DNA from 3 places in the Arthrobacter sp. sptzw32 genome. Region 3 is predicted to be linked to each of the others. Evidence: riboswitches for the same ligand, from Rfam matches in the RefSeq annotation. Region 3 holds a riboswitch; each other region holds the start of a gene.
What was found. A riboswitch is a leader RNA that binds a small molecule or an ion and turns the genes downstream of it on or off. The one in region 3 is predicted to bind cyclic di-AMP.

Region 1 (5,986 bases), on a different contig from region 3:
CGCTCCCGCAAAACGTCGAACACCGAGCCCGCGGCTCCGGCTTTCTGGTCCCACGCCCCAAAAACCACCCTGGGTATCCGCGCCAGGACAATAGCACCGGCGCACATGGCGCACGGCTCCAGCGTCACCACCAGCGTGCAATCGGACAACCGCCATCCGTCTCCGCTCACGCCGTCAGCCTTTGAAAGCTCGCGCAGCCGCGCCGCAGCCTCCCGGATGGCAACTACTTCGGCGTGGGCGGTAGGGTCTCCAAGCTCCTCCCGCTGGTTCCGTCCGGAACCCAGCACTGCGCCGTCGGGCCCTATTACTACGGCCCCGATCGGCACGTCTTCTGTGGCAAGGGCACGGCGCGCCTCCGCCAGGGCAAGGCCCATCCACACGTCGTGATTCTTTTCCCCGGAGACCATGGCTCAATGATAGTTTCGAAGGATACCCAGAACCCGTCAGGTACACCGCCGGGAGGCAACGTGAGCAGAGTCCGGAAACGCGTGGACAAGTGGATCAAGCCTTACGCCGCCCTCTGGTTAACCATGATCATCGGTGGCGCGCTGGTGCTCGCCATGGCCCTGCTGGGAGCCGAGGTCTACTCGGATGTGGTGGACGAGGAAGGGTTGGCGGGCCTCGATATTCCGGCGCTGGAGTATTCCCAATCCCTGCGGAACCCCGACGCCAACGCCTTCGCTACAGCCTTCACCAATGTGGGCGGCGGCATTGGCATGCCGATCGTCGCGACCATTCTCACGGCCTGGTTGACCTTCCTGAGCCGGACCTGGCGTCCCATCGTCCTGGTGGGCGGTGCCGCCCTTGTTTCCACCACGGCCACCACCATGGGTAAGCGCCTTGTCGGCAGGACCCGGCCGGATCATTCCGAGGCGGTGCCGCCCTTCGAATCGTCCCCGTCGTTTCCCAGCGGCCACACATTGAATACCACTGTGGTTATTGGCGTTTTGGTGTACATCATGTGCCTTCAGTTCCAGGCCCTCTGGGCCCGGATCACCGCCATCACTGCCGGCGTTCTCTTCATCATCGCCATGGGCCTGAGCAGGGTTTTCCTGGGGCACCACTGGATGACCGACGTCATGGCGGGATGGTTCCTGGGGCTCGCCTGGGTCTGCATGGTGATCCTCGCCCATCGGCTGTTCCACCTCGTGCGGAAGCGCGAGCATGCCGGCCCCGCCCCAGATTTCGAGCATCCGGTTCTTCGCGAGGAGCACAGCGAGGACCCGCTCCCCAGCAACGCGGGCACCTCCGGGAGGAATAACGGCACCGCCCCGCAAGGAAACGATGGCGGCACCTTGCTCAGGAGCGACGGCGGCTCCTTGCGGGGGAGCGACGGCTCCTCGCGGACGGGCGCGGGAGGCTGAGAGCCGAGGGGCACCAGCAGCCGGGTGATAGTTTTGACCCATGCGCACTCTCGTTGTTGACCACCCGCTGGTCGCCCACAAGCTCACCGTCCTGCGGGACAAGAACACGCCGTCCCCTGTCTTCCGGCAGTTGACGGAGGAGCTTGTGACACTCCTTGCATACGAGGCCACGCGCGAGGTCCGCACCGAGCCCGTCACCATCGAAACACCCGTCAGTACCACCGTGGGCACCGCGTTCACCAAGCCCACCCCGTTGGTGGTCCCCATCCTGCGCGCCGGGCTGGGGATGCTCGAGGGCATGACCAAACTCGTTCCCACCGCAGAGGTCGGTTTCCTGGGCATGGCCCGTGACGAAGAAACCCTGGACATCATCACCTACGCCGAGCGACTCCCGGAGGACCTCACTGACCGGCAGATCTTCGTCCTGGATCCGATGCTCGCCACCGGCGGAACCTTGCGCGAAGCCATCAAGTTCCTCTTCAAGCGCGGAGCGTCGGATGTGACATGCATCTGCCTCCTGGCCGCTCCGGAAGGCCTGGCCAAGCTCGAGGAGGAACTCGCGGACGCCAACGTGACGATCGTCCTTGCCTCCATCGACGAAAAGCTCAACGAGAAGTCGTACATCGTGCCCGGGCTCGGGGACGCGGGGGACCGCCTCTACGGCATTGCAGGGTAGTCCTCAAGCCTTTTCCAATCCTTGTCCCGCCGCTAGCCTGTGCGGATGGACTGGAAACTGGAACTTGTGTATGTCCCTGTATCAGACGTAGACCGCGCGAAGGATTTCTACGTTAACAAGGTGGGGTTCAATGCCGACTTCGACGAACGGCCTACGGACTCCATCCGCTTTGTCCAGCTGACACCGCCGGGCTCTGCGTGCTCAATCTGCATTGGTGACGGGCTCACGGACGCCCCTCCGGGCACCGGCTCCAACCTCCAGCTCGTGGTGAACGACATTCATGCCGCCCACCAACACCTGAAGGGCAACGGAGTGGACGTCAGCGACGTGGACGTGCAGGACTGGGGCCACTTTGTATACTTCGCCGACCCGGACGGCAACAGGTGGGCGGTGCAGTACATCCCCGGCCGCGACGCCTAACCTTCACGGGGGCGCCGGCACGCGGGCAGGAGATGGCAGATGACATAAAAGCGGCGGACGTTATTTCTTGCCGGCTTTGAGGTCCGCCATTGCCTTGGCGATGCGTCGCTTGCGGGTTTCGGGGGTCTTGGCTTCACCCAACGGATCAACATACCGGCGCTGGGCACTGTAGTTCAGGGTGGCATAAAACTCCTGGGCGGCGGGCTCGGCAGCCAGTGCGGACGCAAGGTCCTCGGGCATCTCCACTACCCGGGGCTGGGTGTCGAGTTCCAGGTCCACCTCCACAGTGTCTCCTGCGGCAACGCCAACAAACTCCCTGTTGGCCGCACTCAGTGAGACCAGGATTTGCCCGCCCATCAGGCAATGCTGCTGCGGTAGCTCTTGCCGTTGATGGTGACCACCACAGGCGCCCGCTTGCCGGCCCCGAGCTCCGAAACAACATCACCGGGAACCTCGATGCCGGTCTTGTTTCCGCTGCCCTGGATCGTGGTGGTAAATCTCATGAATGACAGTATGCCGCGCGGCCCGCACCTTCAGAAGGTGCGGGCCGCGCGGCTGACAGGTTTTCGATATCCCGGGCGTTTAGTACCAGTTGTTGGACAAGTGGAAGTTCAACGCCCCGCACGGGGACTGGTAGCGCTCCTGAATGTAGTTCAGGCCCCAGTTGATCTGTGTGCGGTAGTTGGTGAGGTAGTCCGCGCCTGCGCTGGCCATCTTTTCGGCCGGCAGGGACTGGACAATGCCGTAGGCGCCGCTGCTCGGGTTGGTGGCTGTGGTGGTCCAGTCCGATTCCTTGGTCCACAGAGTAACCAGGCACTGCATCTGGTCAGGAGCCCAGCCGTAGTTGCCAAGCTGGCCGGCCGCATAGGCCTGGGCGCCGGCGGGATCATTGACCGCGACGACGGGGGCAGGCTCGGGGGCGGCCGCCGGTGCGGGCTCGGGAGCGGGTGCCGGTGCCGGCTCGGGAGCCGGTGCCGGTGCAGGTTCGGGTGCCGGTGCAGGCTCGGCCGCCTGCGGTACAACGTTGATTTCCGGCAGGGCCGGGGCTGCGGACTCCGGCGCGGGATTCGCCGTGATCTCGCTCTTTTCGATGCTGAGGTTGGACTGCGCCTCGGCCGCCTGTGTTTCGGTGGCAGCTGCGCGGATGCTGGTTTCGGTAGCTTGTCCTGCAGCTCCTACTCCAATAAGGAGTGCGCATGACGCGGCAATCACTGCCGCGCGCTTGCCGAACGAAGGGATTTTGCCATTTTTAGGCCCGGCCTGCGGTGCAGACTCAATTTTCGGGCGTGGCTGTGCCAGGAATTTGAACATGATGAATCGCCTCTCACACCTGCGGAGTTAGCTGTCGGGTTCGGATGAGGGCATCCGGCCTTACGGAAAGTTCACGTGCTGGCTTAACCCCAAGGGCAATCAGTGCCCGGGACGGTGGGTCCCCCGCCTCTGCCTATGTTCAAGAGGAATCCGGGAAGTGGCAGAGCTTGGCGTCATCCGGATATGCGGCCCGAACGCCCGAACCGCACCCTATCGACGGTACAGGAACCAGACCGTAAGTCACAACTTGGTAACAGAGATCACGACGACGGCGCGTCGCCTTGTCGAAGCAGCAACCGGAGAAATGGCGTTTTCGCTATTGAGCTGACTTCGTGCGTTATGCCCCTGTTACCCCGAGCCACGGTGTCGGTTGAGGAGTCAGGAATGGCAGGCTGCGCTGCCGCCGCTTGAGGTGAAAGCGGGCCAGGCCGCCCAAATTCGCAACGTGCTTCGGCCGGTTTCCCGGGGCTACTGGTGGCAGCTACTGGACAGTGAGCGACGAAAGGAAGGCGATTCCGGCAATTTGAAGACGCATGAAGGAAACGACCTTGTGCGCGCTGTTCGCCGAATTAAGTTGCGCTGGCACCTTCAGGAGGAGCGTCAAACGGGATAATGATCAGCAATCTGACCATCAGCCAGAATCGTGATCTGCGACACGTTAAGCGCTTTTGTCTCACTATCCGGACGAAGCGGTCCATTGTTACTTGCAAGTTAGCATTGTTACGCTGCACACTTCCATTGTGAACAAGAACTCAACAGCACCTGCAGCCGCAGAACATTGGCCCAGCACATCCGCTGCTGCCGACATGCGCTGTTGTCGAATGTACGCCTGATCTTCCCACCCCTCGAAGTTAGTAGGCATACGCCCCCAGCCCAGCGTCGGGCGTCCCTCCCCGCAGTCCATGCGGGGAACCCAGCATTCGAGCCGCGATGACGGCCATTCACATTGAGGTAAGCAATCCATGTCAGTTGCATCCGGATACGTCCACATTTCTGTCCGTAACGCCGCCAAAGGTGGCCAGCCTTCCGGCCTCCGCCCCGGTTTCGGACCGCGCACGTCGCTCGCTCCCGCAACTTCGGGAAGCAGCTTTCCCGGCGCGGGCTATGGCCCCCAGGGCTTCAATCCCAACTCCTATGGCCAGCTCCGCGCCGTTCCGCCGGCTGACTCCGCGCCGGTGACGGCTCCCACTCCCGTAGTGGCCGGCCCCGCCCCGGTCCGCCCGGTAGCCAATGAGAACGTTGCCCGCGGATTTGTTCTGTACATGGGAATTGATGAGGAAACTGCGGCCGCCGCGGGCACCTCCATCGCCAAGCTTGCCCAGGAAATCCGCGCCTACGCCCAGTCCCTGGTAACCGGAGCCGAAAGCTACGCCGCTGTTGCCGTAGCCCCGGCCGGCACCCCCGGGTCAGCGCTCGACGTCGTCCGCTCCACGTTCGGTGACCCCACGGTTAACACCCGGCAGCGCACGGAAACCCCCCGGCCCCAGCAGCCCCAGGAACCGCGCCCCTCAGGCGTCCTCATCGACCTGGCCCGCCGCGAAGTACACCTCGATGGTGAATCCCTGAACCTGACGTTCAAGGAGTTTGAGCTCCTCAACTACCTCGTGGAAAACGGAACCCGCACCGTGGGCCGTGACGAACTGCTTGAAGGCCTGTGGCGGAACGCCGAAGAAGTCCCTAACGAGCGCACCATCGACGTCCACATCCGCCGCCTCCGCTCGAAGCTTGGCCGCCTCGCCAACACCGTTCGCACGGTGCGCGGCCAGGGCTACCGGTTCTACGAGCACCCCGAGGTTATCGTCTGGGCCGCTCCGGAATACTCGATCTAGCCCCTCAGAGCGTTGGCCGCCCCTGCCGGGGCGGGCATTAGGCTTGGGCCATGAGCCAGCACCATCTTCGACGCCTTGTGATCATGCGGCACGCCAAGGCGGACTGGCCCGGCGGGGTGTCGGATCACGACCGTCCCCTGGAGGAGCGGGGCCACCGGGAGGCGCCGCTTGCCGGGCGTTGGTTGCTTAAGCACAACATCGTGCCCGACTTCATCTTGTGCTCCAGCGCCCTGCGGACCCGCCAGACCTGCACCTGGGTGTGCTCGGAACTGGGGGACAAGGCGCCCACGCCCAAACTCGAAGACGGGCTTTACGCCGCCTCGGCCCTCCGTATGCTGACGGTGGTCAACCATGTTCCGGATACCGTGACCACGCTGATGCTGATC
Region 2 (5,986 bases), on a different contig from region 3:
CAGCCCCAGATTACGACTGTCTGCCTCCGGGGAACAGGGCCGGAAAGGGCCAATCCGAACCGGCAGCATGGCAGGATTTCCCCATGCCGCTGAATCTTCTCCTGCTCGCCGATACCCACGTGCCCAAACGCGCCAGGGCGCTCCCCGCGCAGGTGTGGGCCGCCGTCGGGAATGCTGACGTGGTTTTCCACGCGGGCGACTGGGTGACGGTGGACCTGCTGGACGAGCTTGAGCGGCGAAGCCGGCGGCTGATCGGCGTGTACGGCAACAACGACGGCGCCGGCCTCCGCGCCAGGCTGCCCGAAACGGCAACCGCAACGCTTTACGGAGTCCGCTTCGCCATGGTGCACGAGACCGGCCCGGCGAAAGGCCGGGAGGCACGGTGCGGGGCGCTCTACCCGGATGCTGACGTGCTGGTCTTCGGGCACAGCCACATCCCGTGGGACACCACAGCCCCTGGAGGCCTGCGGCTGCTCAATCCCGGCTCACCTACAGACCGGCGCCGCCAGCCTGCCTGCACCTACATGACGGCGGCGGTGGACTCCGGCGGCATCACGGAGGTCAGGCTCGTCGAGGTTCAGCGGGACTGAACGGGGGCTGGGCCAGGAACACGGAGCGGGTTGGCAGGGACGGGCTGATTGCCTAGGCTGGAACGGTAAGCATGCTTAGCTTTCTCGTGTTCCACTCCGATCCAACAGGAGGACCACCATGACAGACCAGTACACCTTCCGCAATCCGGTCACCGCCTACGAGACAATTTCCCCGCCGAAGCAGGACCAGCCCGAACCCGGCCTGGACGCAGAGCTGGAACCCAAAGCGGACCTCGGTGAGAAAACCTACCGCGGTACCGGCCGGCTCGAAGGCAGGAAGGCAATCGTGACTGGCGCGGACTCCGGTATCGGTGCAGCCACAGCCATCGCCTTCGCCCGGGAAGGGGCCGACGTCGTCCTGTCCTACCTCCCGGAGGAGGAAGAGGACGCCGCCCGCATCGCAGGATTCATCGAAGCCGCCGGCCGCAAGGCCGTCAAGGTGCCCGGCGACCTGAAGGACCCGGTGCTTTGCCGTGAAGTGGTGGACACCGCCGTGGCCGTGCTGGGCGGAGTGGACATCCTGGTGAACAACGCCGGGAAGCAGGTGGCCCAGGAGGAGCTGACCGACATCACGGACGAGCAGTTCGACCACACCCTGAAGACGAACGTGTACGCCATGTTCTGGCTGACCAAGGCTGCCCTCCCACACATGCCGCCGGGCTCCACCATCATCAACACCACCTCCATCCAGGCTTACAACCCATCACCCACGCTGTTGGACTATGCCACCACCAAGGCCAGCATCAACAACTTCACCAAGGGACTGGCCCAGCAGCTCGCGCCCAAGGGCATCCGCGTCAATGCCGTAGCCCCCGGGCCCATCTGGACTCCGCTGCAGGTCAGCAGCGGCCAGCCCAAGGAGGAACTGCCGGAGTTCGGACAGTCCACTCCCCTGGGCCGTGCAGGCCAGCCGGCCGAGCTCGCCCCGGCGTATGTCTTCCTGGCCTCGCCGGAGTCAAGCTACGTCGTCGGGGAAACGCTGAACGTCAACGGCGGCAGCCCCTCGCCGTAGCCCGGCGCTGCCGGGTATGTTCGACGGCGATGCCCTGCGCAGGAAGCGCAGGCACCGCCGTCGGCTCTTTTGTTCGAAATTCTAGGTCGCGTCCTGGCCCGCCAGCAGCTCATCAGTCGCGGCGTCCGGCTGTCCGTCAAAAAACTTGGCCAGGACGGTCTTGAAGACGGTTTCGCCGGGTGCCGCGCGCAGGAACAGCGTCATGGACGAGTGCAGCTTCCGGGCATCGATGCCGCCCAGGATGTCCTCTGCGGTGCGGCCTGCATGGTTGGTAAGGGCCAGGGCGCAGTCGAGCAGCCGCGGGCCCAGCACCTCATGGTCCAGGTACTCCCGGGCTTCAGCGAGGGAGCTGATGGCGTACCGGCGGGACATGTCGCTCTGTCCCAGGCCGGCGAGCTGGGGAAAGATGAACCACATCCAGTGGCCGGACTTACTGCCCATCTGCAGTTCCGCCAGTGCCTGGTCGTACGTTCCGCCGCTGTCCTGGGCGTGGACGAATCGTTCAAGGTCAAAGGGTCCGTTCATGGGTGTCTCCTTGTGGTGGGGCTTCGGGTTCTGAATGGTGTTCAAGATAGTCCGCTGCGCGGCGCAACTGGCTGTCCGGGTCCGTCCGCCAGCGGGCGAGGACGACATTGGCACGTTGCCGCCCGTGTCCGTCAAGCCGTGCCAAAAACGGCGCCACAACATCGGCCAGCAGGGGGCCGGCCAGTTCTTGGGTCGCGGCAGTCCGCAGGAAGCCCTCAACCCGGGTCAGGTCCGTGTGGCGCAGGAGTGACACTTTGGACTGCAGCAGGACGACGGCGGCGAGGCGGCGTTCATATACGGCCCTTGAGCCGGGCCGTGGCTGGCCCCACAGCGCGGACGCGAGCTGCATAACGCCGTCGTGATCAAAATCCTTGAACTTGCGCAGGGCGTCGCGGACCGTTCCCCGGACAGCGCCCACTGAAGAACCGTAGGAGGCCAACCGACCGCCGAGCCGGGCCTCGACGTCGTCCGCCCGGTACCAGGAGCCCTCATTCTGCAGGGTGCGGTCAATAAATGCGGCGGCAGCCGCCACCTGCTCCCTGCCGCTGGTCATCGGCGGCCTGCCGCGGCGTGCCGGATGCAGAACGGCGTCCACGGCCTTGCCTCCAGCCTGCCCTCGGCAATGGCTTCACCGCAGACGGCGCAGGTGCCGTAGGTGCCGGCGGCGATCCTGGCCAGGGCTGCGTCTACCTGGTGGAGCCCGGCACTGCTCTGCTGCAGCAGGGCCGAAGCCTGGGACAGCTCGAAGGCGATGGTGGCGCCTTCGGGGTCATGCTCGTCATCCACATTCGAGTCCTGCCGGGCCGAGTTTGCCGAGGCGATGTCCTCGCGGAGGGCCGGGAGGAGAGCAATTTTGCGCTCCCGCTCCTCCTCCAGCAGGATCCGGAACCTTTCGTAGTCAGGCATGGCAAAAGCCTACGCGGGGTCAGTGCCTGTTCCCCGTCACCGGAGCAGTTCCAGGCCGTGCCTGCCACGCTGGGCCCCGGTTGCCTGGCCGAATTCCGGAGCCTTCCTTCCAGCCCGATATCCTCCTGCCGCGGAATCCCAGGGCGGCCTGTTTCACGCCGAGGTTATAGGTCTGTGACAAAGAACACGAGCCACATCTCCGGCGCGCCTATCTCGCAAGGTCAGGCTGGGGTGCTGCAACCCTCCAGTCGTTTGCGGAATGCGGTAGAAGCACCTCGTATGTTACCCAAACGTGACAATGGGGCCCCGCACGGGTTAGGGTCTTCAGGTGTCCCTCCCAGACGGGACATTCCCCTCAGTATGCCGAGCCCTGCCACTGACCCGGGAACCAACGCTCTTCAGCTGGCAGGGACGGGGGAACCAAGTTTCCGCGGCCTCATATGAGGCCTTGGGGTTAAGTCGATAGCACCTCCGCTTTTTCCGGATGTGCTCCCGGCCGGGTATCTCCAACCCGAACCCGACAGCTCACCCCGCAGGCATGGGAGAGGCGATCAACCGTGTCAAAAAATTCCATCACCGCCCGTCACCGCGCGACTCCGGCCCGCTCAATCGCGCTCCAGGGTTTGGCTGTGTCAGTCAAGTCCCTTGGCCGCCCGGCGCTCGCCGTTGCAGCAGCATCCGGCATTGCCTTCGGTGTCGGCGCCCCGGCCCACGCAGGCGTAACCGGTCCGGACACCACCGAGACCACTAACACCCAGGCTTACGCAGCACCGGCTGCTGCAGTGGCCGCCCCGGCAGCAGCCGCAGCCAACGTCCACACTGTTGTTTCCGGCGATACCCTCGGTGCCATCGCGGCAGCCCACGGCGTAGCCCTGAACGACGTCCTGGCTGCCAACGGCCTGGCGATCACCGCCATCATCTACCCCGGCGACCAGATCCAGATCCCCGGTGCCGGCTCCGCTGCAGTTGCTCCGGCCGCCGCCCCGGCTCCCGCCAAGGCTGCCGCTCCTGCCAACACCGGCATGAACCTGTCCTACGCCTCCACGGCTGCCGTACCTGCTCCGGCTGCACCTGCCCCGGCAGCTCCCGCAGCCACCGGCACGGGCACCGGCGCAGCCATTCTGGCCAACGCCTACGGCCAGCTGGGCGTCCAGCAGGACTGCACCGCCATGGTGGAGAAGGCACTCCGCGCAGTTGGCAAGAGCGTTGGCGACCTCGCTCCCGGCCAGTTCTACCAGTACGGCACCACCGTTGCCACCCCGGCTCCCGGTGACCTGGTTATCACCGCAGGCCACGTTGGCGTCTTCGCCGGCAACGGCCAGGTTGTCAGCGGCGGCGTGGACGGCTTCAAGACCGAGGTCCACTCCATCAGCTGGCTCGGCGGCGCTTCCTTCGTCCGCGTAGCGTAGTCACACCACCCGAACAGGGGCGGCAGACGGGATTAATCCTGGCTGCCGCCCCTGTTTTGTTTCATCGGGTCTCCCCTGGTTCCGGCACCAGGTGGGGATTTTCAGGTCCCGCAGAAGGTCTGGTAGCTGCCGAAGTCCTCCGGCGCTCCTTCGGCATAGCGTTCCAGCCCGGGCCTCTCACTGAACGGGGCACTGACCACGTCCAGGAGCCGGGTAAAGGGATCAAGGTCTCCCCCCGTTGCTGCGGCGAGCGCTTCCTCCACCAAATGGTTGCGCGGGATGTAGGCGGGATTGACCGTGTCCATCAGGTCCCCGTCCGGTTGCAAGGCGCGCCACCGCCCGGCCCAGGCATCGAAGGCCGCCAGGTCAAGAACCATTCCGCGGGCGGGGCGGTCGTTGCCCCTGGCCGCGTGCGAGAGGTTGCGGAAAAAGGACGTGTAGTCGATCGGTCCGTCCTTCAGCAGGGCCACCAGCCCGTCCACCAGCTCCGAGGCCTCTTCGGCCTCCGCGCTTCCGGCCGGGGCTTCCGCCAGGCCGAGTTTGGTTTTCATGCCGGCGAACCAGGCGTCACTGTATTGCCGGCGGAACTTGCCAAGTGCTTCCACCGCTGGGGCAACGGCCTGTTCCTGGTCTTCATGGAAGAGTGGCAGCATGGCCTCGGCCAGGCGGGCCAGATTCCATTCCGCGATAACCGGCTGGTTGGCGTAGGCGTAGCGCCCGCCCACATCGATGGAGCTGTACACCGCGGCCGGGTTGAAGGCGTCCATGAAAGCGCAGGGCCCATAATCGATGGTTTCCCCGGAGATGGTCATGTTGTCCGTGTTCATCACGCCGTGGACGAATCCCACCAGCATCCACTGGGCCACCAGTTCCGCCTGGGTGGACACCACTGCTTCGAAGAGCGCCAGGTACGGGTTTTCGGCGTTTGCGGCCTGGGGGTGGTGCCGGCTGATCGCATGGTCCGCCAGGCGGCGCAGGAGGTCCATGTTTTCGGTGGCCCGTGCGTACTGGAAGCTCCCCACGCGCAGATGGCTGCTGGCCACCCGTGTCAGTACCGCCCCTGGAAGCATGGTCTCCCTGCGCACCGGCCGGCCAGTGGCCACGACGGCAAGGGAGCGCGTTGAGGGGATGCCGAGTGCGTGCATCGCCTCACTGATGAGGTACTCGCGCAGCATGGGTCCGACGACGGCCCGCCCGTCCCCGGCACGGGCGAAGGGAGTGCGGCCCGACCCTTTCAGGTGGATGTCCCGCAGCCGGCCGTCCGGGCCCGTCAGCTCACCTAGCAGGAGTGCGCGGCCGTCGCCGAGCAGGGGCGAGTAGCCGCCGAACTGGTGGCCGGCGTAGGCCTGGGCCACCGGCGTCGATCCTTCCGGAACGTGGTTTCCGAGGAGGAGGCGTACGCCCTCCGCGGACCGAAGGTATTCCGGATCGAGTCCCAGATCCCCTGCCAGCGCATCATTGAGAACCAGCAGCTTTGGATCAGGTGCTTCCTCTGCCTGCCAGGGAACCGCCAGCTCGGGCAGTTCCCGGGCAAAGCGTCCGTC
Region 3 (5,986 bases):
GCGTCTCCGGCAGGTCCGTTGAACTCCGTTCTTCCCCGGGCTCCTCGGTCATTCGCCGGGAGTCCCGGCAGCTTCAGCGTCGTAGTCGGCAGCCAAAGATCGGGCCACGGCCAGGGCACCTTCCATGGACGCCGTTTCCGTGCTGCGTCCGGCCGCTGAAGCCAGGCCGGCCGCGTAGCCGGCGATAAAGGTAGTGAGGGGCGCCGCAGGCCGCACGACAGAATGGGCTGCTGCCCCTGCAAGGGCGAGAACGGCGTTGACATCCACCTGGACGTCCTCAAGCTCATAAGCCTGGAGCAGGGACCTGCACCACTCCTCCAGCGTTTCATCCTGGCTTTTCACTGACTGCCTCCCAAATCAACTGCTGCCGCGCCGGTCCTGGAATTCGTCGTAGTCCCGGCGTCAACTCCTAGTGCGGCGGCATCATCCCAGGTATCCACATCGTCCGTGGAACCGGAGGGGACGGTAACAAGCTGCAGGTCAAGACTAGCAAGGAGTGCCCGCATCGAACCGTTAACTAACGCGCCCCGCGACGCAAGATCCTCCGCAGCCTTTTTTAGCATGCCTGTGCGGTAGAACCCGGCGAGGTGCTGGGGCCGCCCGTCTTCCCCACAGGCCATGAGCCCGTCGCCTCCGAGTTCACCGTCGTCCAGCAGCTTCCTCAGGGCCCGCACGGCAGCAGAGACCCGCGGCATGTCACAGGCCAGCACCAGGGTGTACGTCTGTTCGTTTCCGGCCCGGGCCAGCGCGTCAAGGCCAGCGGCCACAGCAGCGGCCGGGCCTGCAAACTCGGGTTGCTCCCGGCATGAGAGCACGCCTGCGGGAAGTGCACCTGGGTCCGGGCCAACAATCACTGTACGGAAGGCCCCGGAGGCCGCGGCCAGTGACTGCTGCAGGAGGGTTGCACCTTGGAAGACGAGCCCTTGCTTCGGTACTCCGCCCAGCCGTGATGACCGGCCGCCGGCCAGGATCAAGGCATTGAAATCCGACCCGTTTTGCTCCATTCCCCCAGCCTAGCCCGGGGCAACGGACGCCGTCCGACACTGGTGCTACGCAGCGCGTTCGGGCAGCAGGAACGGGTCCCAGGCGGGCGTCGGCTTCTCGAGTTCCTTGATCTGCCAGATGGTCCCATGCGGAGGCTCCGGAACGAACCTCAGCTTCCAGCCCATTTCCGCCGGGGTGTGGTCGCCCTTGACGTTGTTGCATTTCAAGCAGGCAGCCACCAGGTTTTCCCAGGACTCCGCACCTCCGCGGGACTTTGGTTGAACGTGGTCGATGGTGTGCGCAGCTTTACCGCAGTAAGCACACTTGTGCCCGTCACGCCGGAGCACTCCGCGTCGGCTAACGGCCGTGGACTGGTTGTATCTGGGGCGTATGTAGCGGTTCAGGAGGATCACGGACGGGCGGCCCAGAATCTCCTGGGGACCCACGACGGGATCGTCCCCCTCAGCCACAACGCTCGCCTTGCCCGTGAGCACAAGCACCAGCGCCCGGCGGAAAGTAATAACCGCCAGCGGTTCATATCCAGCATTCAGAACGAGAGTGCGCATGCACGTACCTCTTCACGGCCGCACCCGTCAGGGGCACGAGGGCCGGCTGCCCTCGGCATGTCCGGGCTATGGATCGACACCACAAGAGTAAACAAAGAAGTGCACTATCAGCTAATCGCTGAAGCCGGAGGCAGCCGTGTCCGAACCAAAATAGGCGCGGGACCCGCAAACCCTCCGGGTTAACTGACAGAACCCCCGCCGGAAGGGCAGGGGTCCTGTCTGGATTTCGTCAGCTATGCAAAACGTGGCGGAAAGTGTCAGTTGACGCGGATGAACACCGGGCCGGAGCCTACGTTGGCGCTGAAGACAACAGTCTGGTTGCCGTTGTAGCCACCGTGGACGGCCTGGCCGTTGCCGGCGTAAACGGCGATGTGCGCCATGCCGGAACCACCGTTGGCGTAGTAGATGAGGTCGCCCGGCTGAGCCTCTGCAGCGCTGACCGTACGGCCCAGGGAAAGGTAGCCTGCCGGCCAGTCGTGGAAGTTGATGCCCACGGCAGCCAGGGAGTTGGTAACCAGCATGGTGCAGTCCTGCATAACGCCGAGCTGTGCGTAGGCGGCGGACAGGATCGCCGCACCCTTGCCGCTTGCCGGTGCAGAAACGGCGGGCGCGGCTGCTGCCGGAGCGGCTGCTGCCGGCGCCGTGGCGGTCACCTTGGCGACAGCGGCAGTCCGTGTGGCGGGAGCAGGAGCCGGAGCGGCTTTCTGAACCTCAGCTTCTGCCTCGACTTCGGGCTCGGGGGCTTCCACTACGGGGGCCGGGGTGGTGGTTACAGCCGGCTTCTCGAAGGAGATGGCGATGGTGGAAGCAGCCGAAATCGGAGCCTCAACGGTTGATTCAACTTCCAGGGTGGAAGCCGGAGCGGAATCACGCTGGACGTTGGCGTCAGCAGCGTTGGCTGCCAGGCCGCTGGTCAGGACAAGGCCGGAAGCCGCTGCGATAACAGCCGCCTGGCGTCCTACGCCGCCGGCGTTGTCGCCGACAGCTTTGGCAATGATGGCGAGCGAGTTGGTTTTGGTGACCTCGGCGCGGTGCCGTGCGGTTGCACGAGTAGTCATCAGTTCTCTCTTTCGTTTTCCTTCGAACCGCATGTAGGCAGCCAAAGGGGACTGGACGTGCCGGCATCTTGGGGGTACGCCGGCACGCCCTGAACGGGGATGTGTGATTTAGCGAAAAGCGTGTTTGGGCAAAGAAAAAGCTCTTGGACCGTAAGGTCGAAGAACTAGTTCATGGTGAAGAACGCGGAGGAGCCGGTAGCGGCTACCGAGTGCAGCAGCGTTCCCTGGGAGGGGTTCAGGGCGCTGATCATCATGCCGTTGCCGACGTAGATGCCAACGTGCGCTCCGCCGTTCTGCATAACAAGGTCACCGGGCTGCGGCGTGGACGTGGGCTTCATTGCAGTCCATGCGTTCACGCGGGGGATGCTGATGCCGGCCTGGGCGTAGACCCACTGGGTGAAGCCGGAGCAGTCCCAGCCATTGGGGGTGGTGCCGCCCCAGACGTACGGGCTGCCGATGCCGGTGTAAGCGATGGCCGCGATGCCCGAGCTGGCCGCGGATGCGACGGGCTCGGCGATCTTCTTTGCTGCTGCTGTGGTGGCAGTCGCCGCAGTGGGGGCAGTTGACGCGGTCGCTGCAGTCGATGCGGCGGGGGCGTCCTCGTCATCGGAGGTTGACTGGACTGTCACAGGCTCCACAACAGGAGCGGCGATGGTGGTCACAACCGGCCGTTCGAAGGAAACGGTAGCCGTGGGTGCCGCGGTGACGGCAAGGGCGGGCTGCGCGGATCCGGACTCGGTGGAAGCGGAGATACCAGCAGTGGTATCTGCTGCATTGGCTGGCAGGCCCATGGTCAGGATGAGGCCGGATGCAGCAGCGATGACTGCAGCCTGGCGACCTACTGTCCCGGCATTGGCACTAACAGCCTTGGACATGGAGTCCAGGGCGTTGGTACGAACCGGTTGCGCGCGGTGGCGCGCCGAATTATGGCGTGAAGACACGAAGGTAGCCTCTCCCAATGCCTGCGAGGTGAGCTGTCGGATTCGGATGGGAGTCACCCGGCCGCGCGGCTTCCTGGGAAGCTTTTGCGACTTAACCCCAAGGCCTTCGAAACTAAAGGCCACAATTGGTTCCCCCGCCCCTGCCAGACGATGAAATGCGAACGGACCTTGAGCGGTGGCAGAGTTAGGCAATCCGCACAAGAGCGTCAACTTCGGAAAAGTTGACGCGAGTTAGACGGTACAGCAGTTTTGCGTGAATGTCACATTCAGGTCACGGCAGGTCAAGATGATTTGATAGCAAGCGGTCACTTGACTAGAGCCAGCTGGTGGGGTCGACGACCTCACCGTTGACCTGGACCTCAAAGTGCAGGTGGCAGCCGGTGGAGGCACCTGTGGTCCCGCTGAGGGCTACAACGTCTCCGCGGGAAACTGTCTGCCCCTCCTTCACGCTGAAGGAGGAGAGGTGGTTGTACGTGGTTTCCAGGCCGTTGCCGTGGTCCACTACAACGCGGTTGCCGCCACCGTACTCGTGCCAGCCGGCGAAGGTAACAGTTCCCGTGGCCGCAGCCAGGACGGATGTGCCGCACTGGGCCACATAGTCCTGCCCGCGGTGGAAGTCGCCGGAGCCTCCCGTGATCGGGCTGACGCGGTAGCCGAACGGCGAAGCAGTGGTCAAGGCAGCGAGTGGGGCACCGAGGCTTCCCGTGGAAGCAGCGCGGGTTACGGCGCCGGCAGACTGGGCGCTGAGCAGCTGCTTCAGCTTTCCGTCCGGGTCCGCCTGGGTGACTACAGCGGAACGGCTGAAGTCAATCGCGGCCCCGGCTTCTGCGGTGATCTGGGGCTGCGGGGCAACAGCTGACGCGGCAACGGCAGAGGATCCCAAGGTATCGGTGGCCATGACGGGACTGGTGGCCGGTACGGTCACGGTGAGTACCAGTCCGGTGGCGGCAAGTGCCACGCCGGCCTTTTGGCCGATGCCGCTGGCTGCAGCGAATTCGGTGACCTGACGGAAGGGACCCCGACGCCGGCGAGCATCACGGTGCGGATCGCGGGGGCGTTCCGAGGTGATGACTTCGACAACGCGCGGTGTCGAAGCAGGGACCGGCGCGCGGCGGCGTCCCCTGGAATTGTGCATGGTCAAGAAGGGTCCTCTCTGGAAAGCCTGCGAAGTTAGCTGTCGGATTCGGGTCAGAGAGTGCAAAGACCCGGTCCGCCGTAAGCAAGCTTCGGCACAGAGATATCCCGGAGGAATCCTTCACTGGAAGAGGCTTGCTGCTGACGGACTTAACCCCAAGGCAGTCCCCCGGCTGCCGCTTGTGGTTCCCCCGCCTCTGCCAGTTACGACTCGTGCTCCTGATCCGCTGGCAGAGCTCGGCTCCGGATCAGGTAACGCTTTAATATCAACTTCAGTTCAACTATAGAGGCAAAAGGGGCAAAGTAACAATTCCGTTATCTTTGCGTAAGCCACTTCACATGGGGTAGGGCACCCGACGGGGATTCTCAGGCGAGGGCCACGAACACGTGGGCCGCTACCTCCGGCGGCAGCTCGAGCGCCCCTTCGATGCCCGGGACCCGGACGGAGATGTAATCACCCACCCGTTCCAGGGACACAGCAGCGCCAGGCCGGATGCCGCCCTCGTCAAGCTGCGAGAGCAGCTCAGGCTCCACCTGGATGGGTTCAGCAAGCCGGCTGATGGTGACAACAGAGGCAGAGCCGTAGGACTTCATCGCCTCCAGAAGGCTGACAGCCCCGTCGCCAAAACCAAGGGAAGGCATGCCGCCCAGCGCGGCCAGCCCGGGGATGGGGTTTCCGTACGGAGACTTGGTGGGGTGGTCGAGCATCTCGTAGATGCGCCGTTCCACCCGCTCGCTCATCACGTGCTCCCAGCGGCAGGCCTCGTCATGGACGTAGGCCCAGTCCAGTCCGATCACGTCGGCGAGGAGCCGCTCAGCCAGGCGGTGCTTGCGCATGACTTCGGTGGCGCGCTTACGGCCGGTCTCAGTGAGCTCCAGGTGGCGGTCGCCGGAAACCACCACGAGGCCGTCCCGCTCCATCCGTCCAATGGTCTGGGAAACGGTGGGTCCGGAGTGGCGAAGCCGTTCGGCGATACGCGCACGCAGGGCAACGATGTTCTCTTCCTCGAGCTCCAGAATGGTCCGAAGGTACATCTCCGTAGTATCAATCAGATCCGTCATCCAGCTCAGCTCCTCGAGCGCAGTACCTTGCGTTGTCCCACCGTATCGCCTTCAACTGCGACGTAGTCCGTGGAAAAGCTTAGCCTATTTTGACTTTGTCCGATTAGTTGCGGCGGGCTGTGTGACCGTCTCATTGACTGGACTATGACGGCTCCGGTTCCCGCCCCAACAGTCCCACAGGGCAGAATGAGGGAGGCCCTGGTTGCAGCTGTCACCGGCTGCCGGCCACCAGCACCCGTCC

Region 1: another riboswitch for cyclic di-AMP. It lies ahead of AC5RVN_RS11090 (aggregation-promoting factor C-terminal-like domain-containing protein); the one in region 3 lies ahead of AC5RVN_RS16640 (C40 family peptidase).
Region 2: another riboswitch for cyclic di-AMP. It lies ahead of AC5RVN_RS03950 (LysM peptidoglycan-binding domain-containing protein); the one in region 3 lies ahead of AC5RVN_RS16640 (C40 family peptidase).

What each region holds. Positions count from the first base shown of each region.
Region 1 is NZ_JBNHEZ010000005.1:64,942-70,927, reverse strand. Features, by position in the region: gene AC5RVN_RS11120 (nucleoside deaminase) at 1-407, opposite strand, end outside; gene AC5RVN_RS11115 (phosphatase PAP2 family protein) at 468-1,364, shown strand; gene upp (uracil phosphoribosyltransferase) at 1,405-2,040, shown strand; gene AC5RVN_RS11105 (glyoxalase superfamily protein) at 2,086-2,460, shown strand; gene AC5RVN_RS11100 (YdeI/OmpD-associated family protein) at 2,521-2,817, opposite strand; gene AC5RVN_RS11095 (DUF1905 domain-containing protein) at 2,817-2,963, opposite strand; gene AC5RVN_RS11090 (aggregation-promoting factor C-terminal-like domain-containing protein) at 3,043-3,771, opposite strand; cyclic di-AMP (ydaO/yuaA leader) riboswitch at 3,777-3,937, opposite strand; gene AC5RVN_RS11085 (winged helix-turn-helix domain-containing protein) at 4,734-5,600, shown strand; gene AC5RVN_RS11080 (SixA phosphatase family protein) at 5,651-5,986, shown strand, end outside.
Region 2 is NZ_JBNHEZ010000002.1:89,626-95,611, reverse strand. Features, by position in the region: gene AC5RVN_RS03975 (metallophosphoesterase family protein) at 84-590, shown strand; gene AC5RVN_RS03970 (glucose 1-dehydrogenase) at 709-1,602, shown strand; gene AC5RVN_RS03965 (DUF1810 domain-containing protein) at 1,684-2,127, opposite strand; gene AC5RVN_RS03960 (DNA alkylation repair protein) at 2,111-2,680, opposite strand; gene AC5RVN_RS03955 (TraR/DksA family transcriptional regulator) at 2,677-3,033, opposite strand; cyclic di-AMP (ydaO/yuaA leader) riboswitch at 3,416-3,587, shown strand; gene AC5RVN_RS03950 (LysM peptidoglycan-binding domain-containing protein) at 3,591-4,442, shown strand; gene AC5RVN_RS03945 (protein adenylyltransferase SelO) at 4,544-5,986, opposite strand, start outside.
Region 3 is NZ_JBNHEZ010000010.1:49,005-54,990, reverse strand. Features, by position in the region: gene AC5RVN_RS16665 (molybdopterin molybdotransferase MoeA) at 1-52, opposite strand, end outside; gene AC5RVN_RS16660 (DUF6457 domain-containing protein) at 49-342, opposite strand; gene mobA (molybdenum cofactor guanylyltransferase) at 339-1,004, opposite strand; gene AC5RVN_RS16650 (HNH endonuclease) at 1,050-1,550, opposite strand; gene AC5RVN_RS16645 (NlpC/P60 family protein) at 1,808-2,608, opposite strand; gene AC5RVN_RS16640 (C40 family peptidase) at 2,773-3,483, opposite strand; cyclic di-AMP (ydaO/yuaA leader) riboswitch at 3,554-3,734, opposite strand; gene AC5RVN_RS16635 (M23 family metallopeptidase) at 3,863-4,684, opposite strand; cyclic di-AMP (ydaO/yuaA leader) riboswitch at 4,694-4,905, opposite strand; gene AC5RVN_RS16630 (iron-dependent transcriptional repressor DtxR) at 5,050-5,745, opposite strand.